3 regions of the Lysinibacillus sp. NPDC056185 genome follow, and region 3 is predicted to be linked to each of the others. Evidence: a T-box and tRNA genes for the amino acid it is inferred to sense, from the RefSeq annotation. Region 3 holds a T-box; the other regions hold tRNA genes.
What was found. The T-box of region 3 lies ahead of argS (arginine--tRNA ligase). A T-box ahead of a tRNA ligase gene usually reads a tRNA of that ligase, here a tRNA-Arg.

Region 1: it has a tRNA-Arg gene. The T-box ahead of argS (arginine--tRNA ligase) is inferred to sense a tRNA for this amino acid. The anticodon was not compared.
Region 2: it has a tRNA-Arg gene. The T-box ahead of argS (arginine--tRNA ligase) is inferred to sense a tRNA for this amino acid. The anticodon was not compared.

What each region holds. Positions count from the first base shown of each region.
Region 1 is NZ_JBLLLQ010000006.1:4,929-8,215, reverse strand. Features, by position in the region: gene ACMZ42_RS07885 (hypothetical protein) at 99-386, opposite strand; gene ACMZ42_RS07880 (hypothetical protein) at 497-697, opposite strand; gene ACMZ42_RS07875 (MerR family DNA-binding protein) at 816-1,010, shown strand; tRNA gene ACMZ42_RS07870 (tRNA-Arg) at 1,235-1,308, opposite strand; gene ACMZ42_RS07865 (hypothetical protein) at 1,727-1,852, opposite strand; gene ACMZ42_RS07860 (hypothetical protein) at 1,869-2,624, opposite strand; gene ACMZ42_RS07855 (hypothetical protein) at 2,801-3,287, opposite strand, start outside.
Region 2 is NZ_JBLLLQ010000007.1:120,675-123,961, reverse strand. Features, by position in the region: gene ACMZ42_RS09600 (hypothetical protein) at 1-232, opposite strand, end outside; gene clpP (ATP-dependent Clp endopeptidase proteolytic subunit ClpP) at 326-907, opposite strand; tRNA gene ACMZ42_RS09590 (tRNA-Arg) at 1,592-1,666, shown strand; gene ACMZ42_RS09585 (spore coat protein) at 2,174-2,788, opposite strand; gene ACMZ42_RS09580 (LemA family protein) at 2,985-3,287, shown strand, end outside.
Region 3 is NZ_JBLLLQ010000002.1:62,667-65,953, forward strand. Features, by position in the region: gene ACMZ42_RS02775 (hypothetical protein) at 1-908, shown strand, start outside; T-box leader at 989-1,209, shown strand; gene argS (arginine--tRNA ligase) at 1,547-3,226, shown strand.

The DNA.
Region 1 (3,287 bases), on a different contig from region 3:
CATGATAAAACACAAAAATCCTTGTCTCACGTTTAACACGAGACAAGGATTTTTTAATGGAGCCATGTTCAAACTTGAAACACTTCCCTATATGTAATTCAATAACCAGCCTTTTTTAAAACCTGCATAAAATAAAAACGGTACGTATTTGTAACAAAAGAATCCAAAGGCAGCCCAACATTTAATTGATACTTTGTAAAAATAAAATAAAAACGCTTATCCCATTTTAACCGTAATAATTCCCCAGCATCTTCACCGTATTTCTCCGTAAATTCCTCAATTAAAGGTTCAATCATATAGTAGCAATAGTCTTTTAAGTTTGCGAGGGCCTCTATATCTTTCTCCTTTTGAAAACGTGTAATCCAATCTTCTAGTTGTTCATTCATGTTAAAATCCATCTCTCTTTATTGAGTTTCTTCCTATTATATTATAACTCTTTTTATAGGTTTTCGCTTCTCTCATTTTTGAGACATTCAGGCTGGTATCATTGACTATTCTAATTTACGAGCCCTTTATTATATTCAATCCACTTTTCCATTTCTCTCTCTACTGCTCGATTTTGCCATTCAAACCAAATACCTGAACATTCACTACAGTGACTATCTACTCCACTTTTATTATGCATATCTTTACGTGTAAATACAGTTTTTTTACGACAGCTGTAGCAGTAAATTTCTAACTCTTTATCAAATTCCATAACGATCAACTCCAACATTTTTACACCTATTTCTTTCCTTTTTTTATACAAATTATTCTAATTTACAAAAGAATTTTTACGGAGAGAGAATGGCATTAAAATTGGTGCACGAATAAAAATGATTTTACGTGCAAAATCATTAGGTTTTAGTCTAGATGAAATTATTGCCCTATTTGAATTGTATGACATGGATCTAAGTGAAAAATCTCAAAATGAAGAAGGCATTAAACTAACCTATCAACATCTAGAGAAAATTAGTGAATTAATACAAGTGCTACACGAAGCTGAAACTGAAAATAGGTACGAAGATTAACTATGCCTTGACATATCATCTGCAAAAGAGTTCATTTGTTACAAATTAAATTCTAATCAAATTTTTCTTTGTATTTCCTTAAATAGAATTTGTGTAGAAACTTTTCATTTTCTCCACTTTTCTATCGTATTCTCAGAAAAAGGAAAGCGCCTCAAATCCCTGATATCAAAGGATTTGAAGCGCTTTTCAGTTGGTTCAAAACTTATTCTATCTGAACCCTTAGACGTCCCAGGAGGGATTCGAACCCCCGACCGACGGCTTAGAAGGCCGTTGCTCTATCCTGCTGAGCTACTGAGACAACTACGTTTCTACGAACTTAGGGATTCGGTCAAATTACGTTTTTAGACCGAAACTATCTTTGAACCAATGATAACATTAAACAAGTCTATTGCAAAGCTCAGTTCGTTTCGTTAGCAACTTCAATTCGTGTGGTTGATACAGGTAGCCTATATTTTAGAAGATACCTTACCTAATTATCGGAAAACACCCTCTACCTTCTTTTCACAATAAGCACCCCAAAGAGTTCATAGCATCACTACAGAATGAAATCCAACCACACATAGGAAGGCTCACAGACGTTCCTACAGCCCATCAGATGGCTTATGTAGCTTACATGACTTTCAACTTAATGTTGTCATTTAATCTTGTATCAAGACTAATCTCAAATTAAAAAGCGAGATATACTAAATGTTTATCCCGCTTCTGCTACTCTTATTTTATTGCTTTCTTAACACTTGAGCTTCCTCTGTACGCCCATTGGAACTCAATTGTCCAATTTGTTCAGTCGGCTTCACAGGAACGCTCACAAACCATTCTTTGACCTTACTCTTGCCTTCTGCCATACTCACATCTGCTCACTCAATAGGAGAACGCAAATTTATTGATAATTCTTATTTTCTCGAAATCACTAAGAATTATTTCTCCATGAATAGAGCCACGTGATAGTTCAAGTACTTTTTCTTCATATGCCATAGAAAGCCCTATATCCTTAACTCCCTCAATTTCGCTCAATACTACTTCAATAGAATTAGGTGTAGGTTCATCATAGATTAATTTTTCAGGTATCTTACCATTAATAATAAATATATCTCTTTCTTGCTGTACATATCTTAAGCCAAAATAATACGGTTTATCACCTTCCTCATCAAGCTCAAATGCTAAATCTTTTACAGCAAATTGCACCATTGAATCAGTTGATTTTAAAAAGTACCATACAACATCTAATAACTCTAAACATCGCTCATATGAAGGTGGTTTTTCGTCATTATGTTCTATACCATTTCTAATTGTTAACAAACGTTTCATTAAGAACGGTCTAACAACACCAAAAACTTCTAGTATCTCCATATAGCCCTTAGGTTTATTATTTATTTTTATGAACTTAAAACCATAAATTTCTTCAATTAACTTCAATCGATGATTCAAAGCTCTTTTCAAATTAGTTATCCCATCAGCTAAATGAAACTCCGATTCATTGTTCTCAATTTGGCTTTTTGCATGTTCCCAAATTTCATATGCTCTTTCGCCCTTCTCTTTTTCAAGGACTACACTACTATCAGAATAGCTTTCCCAATTAAGTATTTCATTACTAATCCATTTACGCTGTTTGAACACCAATTTACCACCCCCAAAAATTTTTACCTATTAATTATCGTATTATTGAAATAGGAACTTATAGAGTACACGTTACAAAATTTAGCCCACAGCATAGTCAAGCCTACAGGAAACTTCCTATTCCACTAAAAAAACAGGTATGGATAAATTTACTAAATCATGAATGATTTCCAACTTCATACCTCATGTATCTCACAATAAAGTCGTTCAGGAAGCTCTTCCCAAAAGCTCTGTAACGCTTCCTTATACTTAATGAAATCTGAATCACTCACGTTCAATACTTGCTCATTAAGCACTGTTCTATGAATTTTCAATAAGTTATTCTCAGTTATTTCAGATTTAAATAAATCAGGTCTTAGGACTTCTAATTCTGTTGCAGAACCACCATCACCATGTTTAATAACATTAGCTAACAATCTCAATTCATTTATATCTGACCATCTCTTCATTTTCTCTAGGTCTTGTCCAAAATCTGCAAACTCTTCTTTTATAGCATTTATTCCACGTGTACAATAGTTTTTAAAATCAATTTCTTGACCTTTCTCATTACATAGAGTTACTCCTGAATGTGTAATTTCATCATATAAAAACTTCCTTACTTGTTGTTCCCAAAACTGATACATTGTAGAAATCCACATCAACTGATTATTGTACTTAACCAAA
Region 2 (3,287 bases), on a different contig from region 3:
CAAAGCGACGGAAAGAAAGGCCAAAGCGACGGAAGGAAAAGTCAGAGCGACGGAAAGAAAAGGTTGCGGCGGAAAGAATAGTCGAAGCGACGGAAAGAAAGGCAGAAGCGACGGAAGGAAAAGTCAGAACGACGGAAAGAAGAGCCAAAATCGTGGATAGAACCATCAAAATGATGGATAGAGTAGCCAAAGTCGTGGATAAAACCATCAAAATCGCGGATAGCCCAATCAAAGTGAAGGATAGCCTCATCAAACCATACATACATTTAATGTCGAAAAACAAAAAAAGACATCTCAGAAATAATCTGGGATGCCTTTAGCATTTTTATTTACGTTCCATAATTTGGTCGATTAGGCCGTATTCTTTTGCACGCTCAGCTGTCATGAAGTTATCGCGATCTGTATCTCTTGCAATGACTTCAAGTGGTTGACCAGTACGTTCCGATAAAATTCCATTTAATTTTTCACGTAAGAATAAAATACGTTTTGCAGCGATTTCGATTTCAGTTGCCTGACCTTGTGCACCGCCAAGAGGTTGGTGAATCATTACTTCAGCATTCGGTAATGCGAAACGTTTACCAGGTTCACCAGCAGCAAGTAGGAAAGCACCCATAGATGCAGCCATTCCGATACAAATTGTTTGTACTTGTGGCTTGATAATTTGCATTGTGTCATAAATTGCCATACCAGCAGTGATAGATCCACCCGGTGAGTTAATGTAAAGAAAGATATCTTTGTCTGGATCTTCTGCTTGTAGGAATAGAAGTTGAGCAACAATTGAGTTAGCAACGTTGTCGTCAATTGCACTTCCTAATAGGATAATACGGTCTTTTAGTAGTCGTGAATAGATGTCATACGCACGTTCACCACGACTTGTTTGTTCAATAACTGTAGGAATTAAATTCATGTTAAATCCTCCTTAAAAAACTAAATTCGAATACTTTTGCTGAAAACTTCCTTGGTAATTCAGCTGTATCCTTATCATACACATTATAGTCAGGGAAGGTCAAATATTAACCCTGTTAAAGTAAAATAAATTAAATCAATTTTGCTTTGGCGTAATTATAGCCGCAACTTCGCATTCGCCCAGAAACCATTAGATGCCGCCGTTTCGCTTTCGTCCAGAAAACATTAGACGCTGCAACTTCGTGTTCGCCCAGAAACCATTAGATGCCGCCACTTCGCGTTCGCTCAGAAAACATTTGATGCCTCCGCATTGCTTTAACTACAAAAACATTTACCGTTGCCGCTTCGCTTCCACGCAGATAAAAAATACCGCGAACGCCTCGCTCTCACACAGATAAACAGTATGTCCAGAATTTAAAGTGTGTCCGCGCAATTCAAAATCCATGACATCCGTCAGAGGATTATCTTTTTTTTATAGGTATTTTGACACTTAATGAATCAAAATAAAAAAAGTTAAAATGTTTTGCATTCTATAGTTGAAATATGGGCAATACGTTTGTATAATTGATAAGGTCACATAAGTTAAAGTACAGTACACTATTTTGTCAGGTATGCTTCAAATGAGGGTTATCTACATCATGCTTTTCGTAAAGCCTAGGGTGAGTACTTTTTTTTTTGTTTAATTGCCCTCGTGGTGTAATGGATAACACGTAAGATTCCGGTTCTTGCACTGGGGGTTCGATTCCCTCCGAGGGCGCCATTTTACTGATTATTTGATTTACTTTTATAACTCAATTCTCCTAATAAGTAGTTTAGCAGCCTGCTTAGTGGGGAAAAGAGAAGGAAAAATAATGGAAATATTGCCTAGTAGGCATTATTCCCGTATTTGTTTCTTTCAAACCTTCAAAAAAGCAACAACTCCAAATTATTTTTTAGTGAACATACTGTACGTGAAGACTAGTTATACTAGTCGAAAAAAAGAATCCTATCTGAGGGGATTCTTTTTTTTTGCAAATAATCTAAAAATAGCACCAGAAATGAATGTATAAACATTTATTTCTGGTGCTATTTTCAGTTATGATTCGCACTGTTTTATTTTTAGAAAGAGATCGTATTGTCTTTATGAATGATGGCTATATTGGCGAAGAGGGGACGCGGGAAGAGCTTTTTGGGCATCTACAGCATTAGGAAAAGTTTTAAAATCCTTTAAACAAGAGCAGCCCCGTGTGATAGTGACCACAGATGGGGCTGCTCTTGTTTTTTATCATTAATGAAGGGGATTTGTTGTAGTGCCGTATGCGTTAAGCATCGTTTGCATATCTTGTTGAGAAAATTGAGGTACTTGATAGTAGCCATGCATATTTTGGTAAATAGATAATTCGTATGCCATTTCAATGCAGTTGGGAATACTATCTGCAATAACACGACGAACAACAGGGTTTGTAGTTTCTGTTGCTGCTGCAGTCATACCTTTTGCCACACCTTTTTGAGCGCCAAGTAAGAAGCCAGAAATACATTCATCATTGAGTTCACTTGCATTTTGCATCGGCTTTTTAGGTTGGCCAGGATTCATTCCATATTTAAAATTATTTCCTGTCTCCATTTGATAGCGACCTGTAGGAACAGTCGGATCATGACCTGTGTTATAAGATTCCACAATAGTGTTATACATACCTAATGTGAAATTATATTGGCGATCCAAAATGCTAAGCAACTCTGTGTCCTTAACCTGTGGACGTAAAACAATGGATTGATTCATACAAGCAATGATTGCACCGATTGTTTCATGCAAGTCCATTTGCTCATGTCCACCATGATTTAGGCTTTGTTGTTGGTTGAATGATGTTTGGTTTGATGATTCGTTTTGAAACGATTGTGTCAAAAAAAGCGCCTCCTAAATATCATAGTTTGTTACAGTATTAAGTATGGCACGTTAGACAAATTTCATACGGTATTAATGCATTTGCATATATGTAGAATAGAGATGTTTTTTTGCTGCACATTAGTGGTAAGAAAAAAGAAAGGCTTATCGCCAAAACATGGATGATAGCTAAAAGAAAGCGAAGGAGGTTTTAGAATTGAAAAAAATATTTGGACCTGTAGGAATAATCGTTATTATTTTAGTTGTATTGGCCTTACTATTTATTCCAAAATACAATAGTCTAGTAACGGCCGAGGAAAGCGTAGATTCGAAATGGGCGCAGGTTGAAAATCAGCTACAACGTCGCTACGATTTGATTCCGAACTTAGTAGAATCTGTAAAAGGTTATGCTAACCATGAGAAAGAAGTGATCGCTAGCATTACAGAGGCACGTGCACAAATGGGAAGTGCGCAAAGTCCAAAGGAACAGGCGGTTGCCAATGATGCATTAAACAGAGCA
Region 3 (3,287 bases):
ATCCTAAAAGTTTGAAGTTTACATTCTATCATTTTGACCAGATTCAAAATAAAAGTAAATTACTATTTAGTAAGGAAACGGCGGATTATACTGCTTTCGCTTATTCTGAACGTACTAATAAATTGTATTTCGCTGATGGCATATCAGATCATACAATACAATTATTTGAAAATGATCTAAACACGAATCAAATGAAACAGTTAACCACTTTATTTAATAACGTTGATTTTATCCAAATAGACAAAGACCAAAAAATTATCTTGATGAGAGTACTATTAAGAGATGAATTTAGAAATTTTCATATAGCTACGTACAATCTTCAAACAAAGAAAATACAAATATGGGAAGAAGACAATAAGGACAGAAGTGTTTTAGATTTTAATTATAACCCGAATAATAATCAATTAATTGTAGTCTCTTTCTCCGAGAACGAAGATCAGAAGAAACTTACAGAGGCTAATAAAAATCAAACGAAATTACAGCCGATTAAACACAGTTTAGATATTTATAATATAGAAGGTCAACAAATAAAACATATAGCCGATGTAGAGAGATTAATAAGTGGCGCATCATTGGCACCAGATGCTAGCTCTGTAATTATCAGTTATGATGAAGCTGTAGACAGTCCTATTTCGCATGTTGTAGAAATAGATATCCAATCCAACACCGTAAAGCCTTTACTAGATAGTAGTGGTATTTATTCGAAAATTCGCTCCGTTAAATTCGATGAAAAAAAAGAAGGGTTTTATTTCTTATCTAGTTTTATTGATGAAAAAAAGGGTTATAGTATTTTGGAAATACCTAAAGAGAGCGTACTCTCGTATTATGACATCAAGAAAAATAAGGTGCGAAATGTATGGCGGGCTGAAAGAAGTGTTATTGTTAATTATTCAGCAGAACATTTTTAATGTACAATTTATTTCTTGATAATTCTGAAAAGGCTGTTGACTTCGATCTGGAGTTCCTGTAGAATGTTCTGAAATTACAGGTAAATTCGATGAAAAAGAGAGTAGTTTATGGAGCTACTGGAAAGCGAATTAGGGATGGTGTGAGCCTAATGCAGTAGCCATAAATGAAACGCACTTTGGAGAAGGTTCTCGAATTAGTAGTAGAGAATATCGGGGAGTCACCTCGTTAACAATGGAAAGTGGTCATATTGATATGGCAACTAGAGTGGTACCACGGGATAACTATGCTCTCGTCTCTATATTTAGAGACGGGGGCTTTTTTTATCTTCATTCAGTAGAAGTCTCTTACCTCTATTGGTACGAGATGAAAAGGAGCTGTGGTCCCTTTTCAGTGAATGTACAAACACCTACCGAAAATAGAGGAACTCAGTCTAAGAACGCCACGTCCTGTGGCAACGACTGAGTGACCAACATCATGTTGCTGACGCTACGTTAGCACTGCGCTTTCGCACAGGAAACATTTGTTGGCCTAAAACCTCCAGCGGATGTCACAGATTTTTAAAGGAATGAATTGTGCGGGCACAATTCAAAATCCGGACGCAATTACGCCAAGGCGAAATTGATTATTTGAGAGGAGAATGAACATGCATACACAAATCGCGAAAAGCATCGCAGGGGCATTAAATAATGAGTTATCTGTCAATGACATTCAAAGTTTACTAGAGAAACCGAAAAATTTGGACTTAGGGGATTTGGCATTTCCGTGCTTTACATTGGCAAAAAAATTAAGAAAATCTCCAAATAGTATCGCATCCGACATAAAAAACAATGTAAGCTGTGAGTTCATACAAGATGTTCAAGTAGTAGGTGGGTATGTCAATATATTTTACCATCAGCCAACGATTACACATCAAGTGCTTAGTCAAATAGTAAAAGAAGAAAATTTATACGGGACTCAGCAGGAATCGAAGGGGAATGTAGTGTTGGATTTTTCTTCACCTAATATAGCAAAGCCTTTTTCCATGGGTCATTTACGTTCTACTGTGATCGGCAATGCATTGGCCAACATTGCCGAGAAAAACGGCTATCAAGCAATTCGCATCAATCATTTAGGAGATTGGGGAACACAGTTTGGTAAGTTAATCGTTGCCTATCGAAAATGGGGAGACCCAAAAACAATTGAAGCTGCCCCAATCGAGGAACTGTTAAAAATTTATGTAAAGTTCCATGAAGAAGCGGAGCAGGATGAAACACTCAATGAACAGGCACGTACTGCGTTTAAAGCATTGGAAGATGGGGATGAAGAGGCATTAGCTTTATGGCAATGGTTTAGAGATGAATCACTCGAAGAATTCAAGATCATTTATCAACTACTAGGAATTAACTTTGATTCTTTCGCTGGGGAAGCATTCTACAATGACAAAATGGCTGCTGTTGTTAAAGAGTTGGAGGAAAAAGACCTGCTTGTGAAATCCGAGGGTGCTTATGTCGTTGAAATAGATAATATGCCACCTTGCTTAATAACTAAAACAGACGGTGCTACGCTCTATGCTACACGTGATTTAGCAGCTGCTTTTTATCGTAAACACCAATATGACCCTAAAAAATCATTTTATGTTGTAGGAAATGAACAATCTCTTCATTTTCACCAACTATTTAAAGTCATTGAAAAGATGGGGTACGATTGGGCAAAAGATTTACAGCATGTGCCGTTTGGAATGATCCTAAAAGAGGGTAAAAAAATGTCGACGCGTAAAGGAAAGATCGTTTTATTGGCAGATGTACTAACAGAAGCGATTGCCACTGCGAAGCGAAATATCGAGGAAAAAAATCCGAATCTAGTGGATAAAGAGAACATTGCACGTCAGGTTGGTGTAGGAGCGGTTATTTTTAACGATTTAAAAAATAATCGTCTTCATGATATTGAGTTTTCGATTGAGCACATGATGCATTTTGAAGGTGAAACAGGGCCATATATTCAATATACGTATGCTCGTATCTCATCTCTTTTGGAAAAAGCAAATGAACAAAGTTACGAAGTATCGTTTGAAGCATTAGGGGAGCAAGCATGGCCAGTCGTTGTATTACTAGAACAGTTTCCGAAAGTAATTGCCAACGCTTTTGAGCAAGCAGATCCATCACAAATTGCTAAATATGCTTTGCAATTAGCGCGTGTATTTAATAAATATTATGCTCAAAATAAAATATTGGTCGATGACAACCAGAGAACATCACGATTAGCATTTTGTCATTGTGTAGCCATTGTTTTAAAAGAATCGTTAGCCTTATTGGGAATGGTTGCGCCTAAAAAAATGTAAGTAGAATAAGCCGCATCTTTTCATCATTAATTGCCATTAAATTGACCGATACTAGAAAAAA